Regions from separate parts of the Kribbella sp. NPDC055071 genome, predicted to be linked through region 2. Evidence: riboswitches for the same ligand, from Rfam matches in the RefSeq annotation. Region 2 holds a riboswitch; the other holds the start of a gene.
What was found. A riboswitch is a leader RNA that binds a small molecule or an ion and turns the genes downstream of it on or off. The one in region 2 is predicted to bind ZMP and ZTP.
Positions count from the first base shown of each region.

Region 1 (5,387 bases), on a different contig from region 2:
ATCGGCTTCAAAGGAACGATCGGCCGCATCCCGCGACCGGGCGGCCGGCCTCTCGGTGGTCTGACGACCATCGGCCTGATCGGCGCCGACCTCGACGACGTGATCCTGGCGACGAGTATCGCCAGCGGCCCGGATCGCCTCGATCCGACGGCTCTACCGCACTGGCCGGTGCCGATCGAGTCCGAGCGGTCGTGGCGGGTGGCGTACCACTCCACCCTCGGTCCCTATCCGACCAACCCTGGCGTCGATCAGGTAGTGCGTGATCGGCTCAGTACAGCCGATGTCACGGTGGTCGGCGTACCGCTCGACCTGATCCCGACCGAGGCGGCGTGGCTGGCGCTGTCAGGGCTGGACAACGGCCGAGGTGCAGAGGCGGCGGCAGCGAACCGAGCTCGCGAGATCCGCGACCACAACAACACCGCACTCGCTGACTTGTTCGCCGAGGTGGACGTGCTCGTCACGCCGACGACGCTGGATGTTGCCCACGGCTACGACCAGCATGAGCCGAACCTCGTCATCGGTGATCCGTGCTGGGTGTTCAACGTCACCGGCCATCCCGCGGTGAGTGTGCCCGTTGGACTGGTGGGCGGGCTGCCGGTGGGTGCTCAGGTGGTCGCGCCCCATCAGGCTGATGCTGCTGCGCTGGCTGTGGCGCGGCGGGTCCAGGTGGAGCTGCCGCGGCCACCGGTCCGGTGATCGGCGGCGGGAGGGCTTTGGCCAGCGTGTTGGCCACGTCGTTCGCCGCCGCTCGCCTTGGACTGGGCGTGGTTTCACCGCGTGCGGTCGGTGAGCGGAGCGGCTCAGGCTTGGTGAAGTCGGAGATCGCGGCAACGATCTCCGGCGTATAGGCATCGGCCGGTGCGGCTGTAGGCGATGAGGTACTCGGCGGGCGGACGGCCTCCTGCACTTCGGCGCGGAGGAACTTCACCAGTTCCTTGGCGCGAAGGACTCGGGTGTGTCGGAGTACGCGGCGTTCCGCGGACAGCGTTGCCTTCGACCTCCAGCCGACGTCGAACGTGATCCGGCCGAGGCGGAAGCCCGGATTGGTCTCCCCACCGGGATATCCCCGAGCGTTGCCGTCGGCAAAGAACTCGCTCACGAACGCACCGTTGTCGGTGTACTTCAGCCCCTGCCAATCCCGGTAGAGGTCCGTCGGCAGCTCACCCCGCACCCACGCGCGGTCCATCAGCTCGTGCGACTCCTGGTTCAGCGGCCGATGCCCGACATAGTGGTACTGCGGTTTCTCGCCACGTTTGCGTCGTTCGTACTCGGCGATCATCTGCGGCCACTCGTCCGCCGAGATCGCCCGCGCCAGCCGCGACGCGAACGTGGTCCTCGACCGCAGCTCAGCGCGGGAGGTGACCGGATGATCGGTCCGACCGGTCATAGTCGCGAGCTTGTCCATCACGAAGGTCCCGCCGTACGGCGCCGCCCGATCCCACTGCGTGACCCGCAGGGACGGGCGGTTCGGTCCGCCCGTGGTCGCGTTGAGGAGCCGGAGAGCGGCGATTCCCGCCGTGTAGAGCGGGACGCGACGGCGCATGATCCGCGTCTCCCACTGGACCCGGTACTCGCTGTCGAGCCACGCCGTACCGACGAGGCGCTTGGCCTGACGGCGGTTCACCGCGAGCGATCCGCTCGCCAGTTCTTGATCATCTGATCCATGTCGGCGTGGATGAAGGCGAAGAAGTCGGCGGCCTCGGCCAGTCGGCGACCGACGGGAGTGTCTGCACCGAAGAGCGCTGCACCCGCGCGGCTGATCTTCAGCGATTCCGCCAGCTCAGCAGCGGTCAGGGCCCCGTCCGGGCTGACCAGCATCGCGCCCATCACCCGAGCCGACATCGACGGCATACCACTGTTCGTCAGGATGCCGGCGAACCGCTCGACGAACTGGCTGACCTCTTCGGGAGTGGGTTCGGGCGCCATAGCTGAACCTTACAGTCATTAGCTGTATCACAAAGTTATGATAAAAGAACAAAAGCAGGGAAAGACAGGGACAGAAGAAATAAGAGGAGGCCGGGTCCCTGGCTGGGGTCGGCGGCGGGAAGGAGCTTTGGGAGGATATCGCGCCTGATGTGGGGAGAGATCCTCCCGAAGCTGACTATTTCACACCGACTATAAGGGACAGGTAAAGAAGAGACAGAGTGGCTGGGGTCGGCGTCATGGTGGCGGCCAGTGGTGGTTGAACCGACGGTCGGCCGAGGTCGCGCACCGGACTGTGTTCCGCTGGTTGATCGACGCCCTCGGCTCGTCAGGCGAGCGTTCACAGCGGCTGCACCCGACCGCCAGGCCATCACAATCGTCGTCCAGCAGGCAACTCACGCCTGATACCCGCCGGGACCGTGGATTGTGATGGCCTGGAGATCCGGTCACTCAGTGGCTGGTCCTCGGCAGGCCCGGGCCCTCGCATGTGGTGAGTCGATGCACTCCTCACCCGCCGGCCACCGACTGGCCGCACCTACGCACCAAGCCCCGCCAGGCACCCAGCCACTTTATCTTTCCTGTCCCTGCTTTTTTCTTTCCCTTGCTCTTCTTCGCTGGGGTTATGAATAACCCTCTAATGTGAATTGCATGACCTCCACCTCCCACGCCGAGGGCCGACGCTGCGAAGACGGGATCGGCTGAGCTGCTGAACGACGTACGCGATGCCTCATGACGAGCCTCGACGCGACCATGTGGGTCTCGGCCGGGATTGCGATCTGATGCCGAGGCGCGCCACGGAGGCACCGCGAACGATCGATCAGTTGAGTACGAGCCCCGGGTAGAGCGGGTGCTTGTCGAGCATCTCGGCCGAGGCGGCCTTGGTCTTGTCCGCGACGCCGTCGGCGAGCACGTACTTCGCCTTCGATGCCGCACCGGCCGACGTCGTCGTCGGGGTGGTCGCCGACAGCACGTCGACGATCAGCCCGGCGACCTTGTCGAACTCGTCGGCGCCGAACCCGCGCGTGGTCAGCGCCGGCGTACCGATCCGGACACCCGAGGTGTACCAGGCGCCGTTCGGGTCGCGCGGTACGGCGTTCCGGTTCGTCACGATGCCCGCGTCGAGCAGCGCGGACTCGGCCTGCCGGCCGGTGATCCCGTACGACGAGACATCGAGCAGGACGAGGTGGTTCTCGGTGCCGTCCGTCACGAGCTTCACGCCACGCTTCATCAGGCCCTCGGCCAGCACGACCGCGTTGTCGGCGACGGCCTGTGCGTACTCACGGAACGACGGCTGCCGGGCCTCGGCGAGCGCGACCGCCTTGGCCGCCATCGTCTGGCTGAGCGGACCGCCGAGCACCATCGGGCACCCGCGGTCGACCGACTCCGCGTACTCCGGCTGGCACAGCACCATCCCGCCGCGCGGCCCGCGCAGCGACTTGTGCGTGGTGGTCGTCGTGACATGCGCGTGCGGAACCGGGTCGAAGTCGCCGGTGAAGACCTTGCCCGCGACCAGACCGGCGAAGTGCGCCATGTCGACCATCAGCGTCGCGCCGACCTCGTCGGCGATCTCGCGCATCTTCGCGAAGTCGACCTTGCGCGGGTACGCCGAGTAGCCGGCGATCAGGATCAGCGGCTTGAACTCGCGGGCCTTGCGGGCGACCTCGTCGTAGTCGAGCAGCCCGGTCTCCGGGTTGGTCCCGTAGGAGTGCTGGTTGAACATCTTGCCGGAGATGTTCGGCCGGAAACCGTGGGTCAGGTGACCGCCGGCGTCCAGTGACATGCCGAGCATCTTCTGGTCGCCGAGCGCCTTGCGCAGCTGGCTCCAGTCGTCCTCGGACAGGTCGTTGACGTGTTTCGCGCCCGCCTCGGCCAGCGCCGGGGACTCGATCCGCTGGGCCAGGATCGCCCAGAAGGCGACGAGGTTCGCGTCGATACCGGAGTGCGGCTGGACGTAGGCGTGCGGTGCGTCGAACAGCGCCTGTGCGTGGTCGGCCGCGGCCTGCTCGACGGTGTCGACGTTCTGGCAGCCGGCGTAGAAGCGGTGGCCGACCGTGCCCTCGGCGTACTTGTCCGAGAGCCAGTTGCCCATTGTCAGCAGGGTGGCGGGGGAGGCGTAGTTCTCGCTGGCGATCAGCTTGAGCGAGGAGCGCTGGTCGGCGAGCTCGGCCTTGATCGCGCCGGCGATCGTCGGCTCCACCGCCGCGATCACCTCGAGGGCGTTGTTGTACGCGGCCGACGCGGCAGCGGCATCGAAGGATTGAGTCATCTTTGTCTCTCCTGCGGTTGCAGTGGGTCGAGGGCACCCAGGCGCACGGTGCCGACGGTTTTCGCTCCCCGGTGGTTCTCCACCTCAGCGCGCCAGTCGCGACGCCTCACCCTACCGCGCGATCGACGATCGGCTGGAACGGTGTCGTGCGCGGAAGCGTGCCGTAGACGCCGCCCCAATCTCCGGCCAACCGGGACGCCACGAACGCGTCGGCCACCTCGGGTGTCGAGTGCCGCACGAGCAGCGACGCTTGCAGGCACAACGCCATCCGCGCGGCCAGCCGCCGGGCACCGGCCTCGGCGTTGTCCACGTCTGCAAGCGCCTGCAGTACGTCGTTCACCGCGGCATCCAAGCGCTCGTCGGCACCTCGGGCCGCACCGACCTCGAGCAGCCAGCCCTCCAGCGCCTCCGGCCGGCGAAGGGCGCGCAACACATCCAGCGCGTTGACGTTGCCGGATCCTTCCCAGATCGAGTTCAGCGGCGATTCCCGGAACAGCAACGGCATCCCGGACTCCTCGACGAACCCGTTCCCGCCGAGACACTCGAGCGCCTCGGCGACCATGAACGACGTCCTCTTACTCACCCAGAACTTCGCGAGCGGCAGCGCGATCCGTCGGAAGGCAGCGCCTTCATCGCCGGCATCGACCGCTGCTGCCAGACGCATGGCGAGCGCGGTGGCTGCCTCGCTCTCCAGCGCAAGGTCCGCGAGCACGTTCTGCATGGCGGGCTTGTCGGCGAGCAGTCCGCCGAAGGCCGAGCGATGGCGGGTGTGCCAGACCGCCTCGACCAGGGCTCGCCGTTGGAGTGCGGCCGAACCCAGGACGCAGTCCAACCGGGTCGCAGCGACCATCTCGATGATCGTGCGGACCCCGGCGCCCTCGTCGCCGAGCCGGTAACCGATGGTGCCGTGGAACTCGACCTCGCTGGACGCATTCGACCGGTTCCCGAGCTTGTCCTTCAGGCGTTGCAGCGCGAACGCGTTCCGGTTGCCATCGGCAAGCACCCGGGGCACGACGAAGCAACTCAGTCCGTCCGGGGCCTGCGCCAGTACGAGAAAGACGTCCACCTGCGGCGCCGAGCAGAACCACTTGTGTCCGTTGAGCTGGTACTCGCCATCGGCACCGACCGGAATGGCGGTGGTGAGATTGGCCCGGACATCGGACCCACCCTGCTTCTCCGTCATCCCCATCCCGGCGAG
Region 1 is NZ_JBSGUS010000001.1:301,000-306,386, forward strand. It holds gene ACWF4Z_RS01435 (amidase family protein) at 1-696, shown strand, start outside; gene ACWF4Z_RS01440 (hypothetical protein) at 1,621-1,926, opposite strand; gene ACWF4Z_RS01445 (glycine hydroxymethyltransferase) at 2,741-4,189, opposite strand; ZMP/ZTP riboswitch at 4,218-4,299, opposite strand; gene ACWF4Z_RS01450 (acyl-CoA dehydrogenase family protein) at 4,296-5,387, opposite strand, start outside.
Region 1: another riboswitch for ZMP and ZTP. It lies ahead of ACWF4Z_RS01445 (glycine hydroxymethyltransferase); the one in region 2 lies ahead of ACWF4Z_RS07735 (5-aminoimidazole-4-carboxamide ribonucleotide transformylase).

Region 2 (5,387 bases):
GAGGTCGCCCAGATGCGGGACCCGGTCGCCGATCCGGTTGAAGTCGGCGAGAGTGAGGTCGACCTCGGCCTCACGGGCGATCGCGAGCAGATGCAGTACGGCGTTCGTCGAGCCGCCGAGCGCCATCACGACCGCGATCGCGTTCTCGAAGGCTTCCTTGGTGAGGATCTGGCGGGCCGTGATTCCCTGCCGGAGCAGGCCGACGACTGCCTCGCCGGACTTGCGGGCGTAGCCGTCGCGGCGGCGATCCACGGCCGGCGGCGCGGCCGATCCGGGCAGCGACATGCCGAGTGCTTCGGCCGACGCGGCCATCGTGTTCGCGGTGTACATCCCGCCGCAGGCGCCCTCACCCGGGCAGATCGCGCGCTCGACCGCGTCGACCTCCTCGCGGGTGATCAGACCGCGAACGCAGGCGCCGACCGCCTCGAACGCGTCGATGATCGTGACGTCCTTGTCGCCGAGCTTGCCGGGCATGATCGAGCCCGCGTACAGGAACACGCTGGCCAGATCCAGCCGCGCGGCGGCCATCAGCATGCCGGGCAGGGACTTGTCGCAGCCCGCCAGCAGGACCGAGCCATCCAGCCGCTCGGCCTCCATCACGGTCTCGACCGAATCGGCGATGATCTCGCGGCTGACGAGCGAGTAGTGCATGCCGACGTGACCCATCGAGATGCCGTCGGAGACGCTGATCGTGCCGAACTCGAGCGGGTACCCGCCGGCCGCGTGCACGCCGTCCTTGACCGCCTTCGCGAGCCGGTCCAGCGACAGGTTGCACGGGGTGATCTCGTTCCAGCTCGACGCCACCCCGACCTGCGGCTTCACCCAGTCGTCGTCCCCCATCCCCACCGCACGCAGCATCCCCCTGCTCGCCGTGGCTTCCAGCCCATCGGTCACCGTCCGGCTACGAGGCTTCACATCGACCATGCGGATCACTCTAAGCGGCCTCCTGCATGCCGACGGCTCAAACCGTGCAGGTCGACAGGACGTATACCTCCACTGAGGCGCCCGCGGCGGTTGTCTGAGCGTGCGTTGGCCCGGCCGATACGGACACATCCTGTCGATCTGCACATTGCGCTGGCCTAAGCTGAGTGAACCGCGACTGGCGAGGGTGGAGTACCACCGGGGAGCGGGATACCGACAGGGCGTCGTCCGCCTGGGCGCCTCCGATGAGTCACTCGGAGGTTTCTGATGCGCTATGGGATGAATCCACACCAGCCCGCCCGCTTGACGGTTCTCGGGGTGGCGCCGTTCGCGGTGGTTTCGGGGGTGCCGTCGTACGTCAACGTGCTGGATGCGCTGACCGGGTGGCAGTTGGTGCGGGAGGCTGCCGAGGGGTTGGGGTTGCCGGCGGCCGCGTCGTACAAGCACGTGTCGCCGGCTGGGGTGGCTGTTGGGGTGGACGCTTATGTGCGGGCCCGGGATGTCGATCCGAAGTCGTCGTACGGCGATTTCATTGCGGTGTCGGAACCTGTGAGCGCGGAGCTTGCGGGGGTGCTCAAGCGGGTGGTGTCGGACGGGATCATCGCGCCTGGGTACGACGAGGGCGTGGTCTCAGTGTTGGCGGCGAAGAAGCGTGGGACGTTTCTCGTGTTGGAAGGGGACCCGTCGTTCGAGCCGCCTGCCGAAGAAGTGCAGGAGGTCTACGGCGTGCGGCTGACTCAGGCACGGGATGACGTGCCGCTGACACGGGAGCTGCTGGAGCCCGCTGTTCCGGAGGCGGCGGCGCGGGATCTGGTGCTGGGGATGATTGCTGCTCGGTACACGCAGTCGAACTCGGTGGTGATGGTCAAGGACGGCACGGTGATCGGGGTTGGGGCTGGGCAACAGTCGCGGGTGGACTGCACCCGGCTGGCCGGCGAGAAGGCGGCCGCTTGGTGGGCTCGGCGTTCGGATGAGCCGCTCACCGGAGTGTCGATGGTGTCGGACGGCGCGCTCCCCTTCGTCGACAACATCGAGGAAGCGCACCGGTTCGGGGTTGCGCATGTCGCTGAGCCAGGTGGTTCGATCCGCTCAAGTGAGGTTGCGGCTGCCTGCTCGGAGCGTGGGATTACCTGGTCGCCGACCGGCGTGCGGTTGTTTCGACACTGAGGCCGGTCATGGGCCGGCGACGACGTTGATGAGCGGCTGGCCCGCGGCGTACCGCTCGAGTTGGGCACGCACGAGGCGAGCCACCCGAGGCGCAAACGCGGTCGACGCTCCCCCGCGGTGCGGATTGATGATCACGTTGGGCGCCGACCAGAGCGGATGCCCCGACGGAAGTGGCTCGGGGTCCGTCACGTCCAGGGCCGCGCTGATCCGCCGGGTGTTGAGCTCAGCCAAAAGCGCGTCGGTGTCGATCAGCACGCCGCGACCGACGTTCACGAGGAGCGCGCCGTCCTTCAACTGCGCCAGGAACTTGGCGTCCACCATCCCGCGGGTCTCATCGGTCGCGGGAGTCAGCAGTACGACGACGTCCGCGCGCGGCAGCAACTCCGGCAGCTCGGTGATCGGATGTACGCCGTCCCGAGCCCGCCGCGCAACCCGGATCACGTCGCACTCGAACCCGGTGAGCCGTCGCTCCAACGCCTCGCCGATCGACCCGTACCCGAGAATCAGCACGGTCCGATCCGCGAGCGAGTCGTCGAGTTCGTCGTACCCCGGCCAGACGTGCTGCTCCTGGTTCTGGACCGCCCGCGGCAACCGTCGGTACGACGCGAGAATCAACGCAACCGCGAGCTCGGACGTCGAGGCATCGTGCACCCCACGTGCGTTGCACAACGTGACACCGGCGCCCAGGTGCGGCTGGACGTTCTCGAAACCGGCCGTCTGGAGCTGCACCACCTTCAGCGCCGGCATCTCCCGCACCACCTCGGCCACCTTGCTTCCACCCATGTAACTGGGCACGTAGAACTCGACCTCGGCGAGCGACCCCGGCAGCTCGCCACCGTTGTAGAAGTCGACGTCGAACCCCGCCGGCAGTCCGCCGAGAAACGCATCGGGGTCCTCCCACGGCAGCCACGCCTTCACATCAGCCATGGACTGAACTTACCTCCGCGTGATCCAACTCCCATGCCAGATCCCGGGCGTCGTCGTACTCTTGATCGGTGCCTTCGACATCGGATCTGGCGGGGACGCTCGAGCATGACCAGGCCGTAGGGCGGTTGCGCGAGTCGTATCAGCGCATTCCCGCCGGTGATCCGGTCCGGCTGGCCAAGCGCAGTTCGAACCTCTTCCGCCCGCGGACCGAGATCGAGCGGCCCGGCCTGGACGTGTCGAAGCTCACCGGCGTGATCAGCGTCGATCCGGTCGCGCGGACCGCGGATGTCCAAGGCATGTGCACGTACGAGGACCTGGTCGCGGCGACGCTCCCGCACGGGCTGACCCCCATGGTCGTGCCGCAACTGAAGACGATCACGCTCGGCGGCGCGGTGACCGGGCTCGGCATCGAGTCCTCGTCGTTCCGGGCCGGTCTGCCGCACGAGTCCGTGCTGGAGCTCGACATCCTCACCGGCGCCGGTGACCTGGTGACCGCGAGGCCCGAGGGCGACCACGCCGACCTGTTCCGGATGTTCCCGAACTCCTACGGCACGCTCGGCTACGCGACCCGGCTGACGATCGAGCTCGACAAGATCTCGCCGTACGTCGCACTCCGGCACGTCCGCCTCGGCCTCGACGAGCTGGCTCCCGCGATCGAGGAGATCGTTGCCTCCGGCACATATGACGGCTCGCCGGTGCACTTCGTCGATGGGGTCGCGTTCACCCCGTCGGAGGCTTATCTCACCCTCGGCCGCAACAGCGATGCCGCCGTGCGGACCAGCGACTACACGGGCCAGCAGGTCTACTACCGCTCGATCCAGCAGCGGCAGGAGGACTTCCTCACCGCACACGACTACCTCTGGCGCTGGGACACCGACTGGTTCTGGTGCTCCGGTGCGTTCGGCGCGCAGAACCCGGTCGTACGGCGGCTCTGGCCGTCGCGCTACCGCCGCAGCGACGTGTTCCACAAGATCGTCGGTTTCGAGAACCGGCATCAGGTTGCCGCGCGGATCAACCGGCGCCGGGGCCGGCCGGATCGCGAACGGGTCGTCCAGGACGTGGAGATCCCGGTCGACCGGCTGGCCGGGTTCCTGCGCTGGTTCGACGCCGAAGTGGGGATGCGGCCGGTGTGGCTGTGTCCGCTGCGGCTGCGTGGTTCCGAGGCCTGGCCGCTCTATCCGCTCAAGCCCGGCGAGACGTACGTGAACGTCGGCTTCTGGGGGACCGTGGCAATCGCCGACGGCGCCGCCGACGGCGACGTCAACCGCCGGATCGAGGCGGCCGTGACCGAGTTCGGCGGGCACAAATCGCTGTACTCCGACGCGTACTACGACCGTGACACGTTCGACCGACTCTACAACGTCCCGGCCCTGACCGAGGTGAAACAACGCTACGACCCGAACGCCCGGCTTACTGGACTCTACGAGAAGGCGGTGACGCGGCGATGACCACGCTCGCGACCCAGGTTTCGATCGCTGACGCACTCACGACGGTGACGCCGGACGGGCTGCCGTTCCGGTTCACGGCGTACGACGGCAGCGCGACGGGCCCGGAGGACTCGCCGATCCACATGCATCTGGCCACCGAGCGTGGCCTGTCCTACGTACTCACGGCACCCGGTGACCTCGGCCTGGTTCGCGCGTACGTGATGGGCGACCTGGAGATCACCGGCACGCACCCAGGCAACCCGTACGAGCTGATGCGGATGATCCTCAACCAGGTGCACTTCGAGCGCCCGACGCCGACCGAGGCACTTCGGATCGTCCGCGGGCTCGGCTGGAGTCACCTGAAGCCGCCGCCTCCCCCGCCGCAGGAGCACCTGCCGAAGTGGCGTCGTACGTTCGAGGGGTTCCGGCACTCGAAGGCCCGCGACAAGGCCGCGATCCACCACCACTACGACGTGTCGAACACCTTCTACGAGTGGGTCCTCGGGCCGTCGATGACCTACACCTGCGCGGTCTATCCCTCAGTGGATGCAACGCTGGAAGAGGCGCAGCACGAGAAGTACGACCTGGTCGCGCGGAAGCTCGACCTCAAGCCCGGGATGCGTCTCCTCGACGTCGGCTGCGGCTGGGGTGGCATGGTCCGTCACGCGGCCCGCGAGTACGGCGTGACCGCGCTCGGCGTCACCTTGTCCGCGGCGCAGGCCGAGTGGGCTTCTGCGGCGATCAAGCGGGAGGGGCTGGAGGACAAGGCCGAGGTGCGGTTCCTCGACTACCGCGATGTGCCCGAGCGGGACTTCGACGCGATCAGCTCGATCGGCCTGACCGAACACATCGGCGTCCGCAACTACCCGTCGTACTTCGGCTTCCTGCTGGACCGCCTGAAGCCGGGCGGCCGACTGCTGAACCACAGCATCACCCGGCCGGACA
Region 2 is NZ_JBSGUS010000003.1:230,111-235,497, reverse strand. It holds gene ilvD (dihydroxy-acid dehydratase) at 1-924, opposite strand, end outside; ZMP/ZTP riboswitch at 1,086-1,166, shown strand; gene ACWF4Z_RS07735 (5-aminoimidazole-4-carboxamide ribonucleotide transformylase) at 1,189-2,088, shown strand; gene ACWF4Z_RS07730 (2-hydroxyacid dehydrogenase) at 2,095-3,015, opposite strand; gene ACWF4Z_RS07725 (FAD-binding oxidoreductase) at 3,084-4,463, shown strand; gene ACWF4Z_RS07720 (class I SAM-dependent methyltransferase) at 4,460-5,387, shown strand, end outside.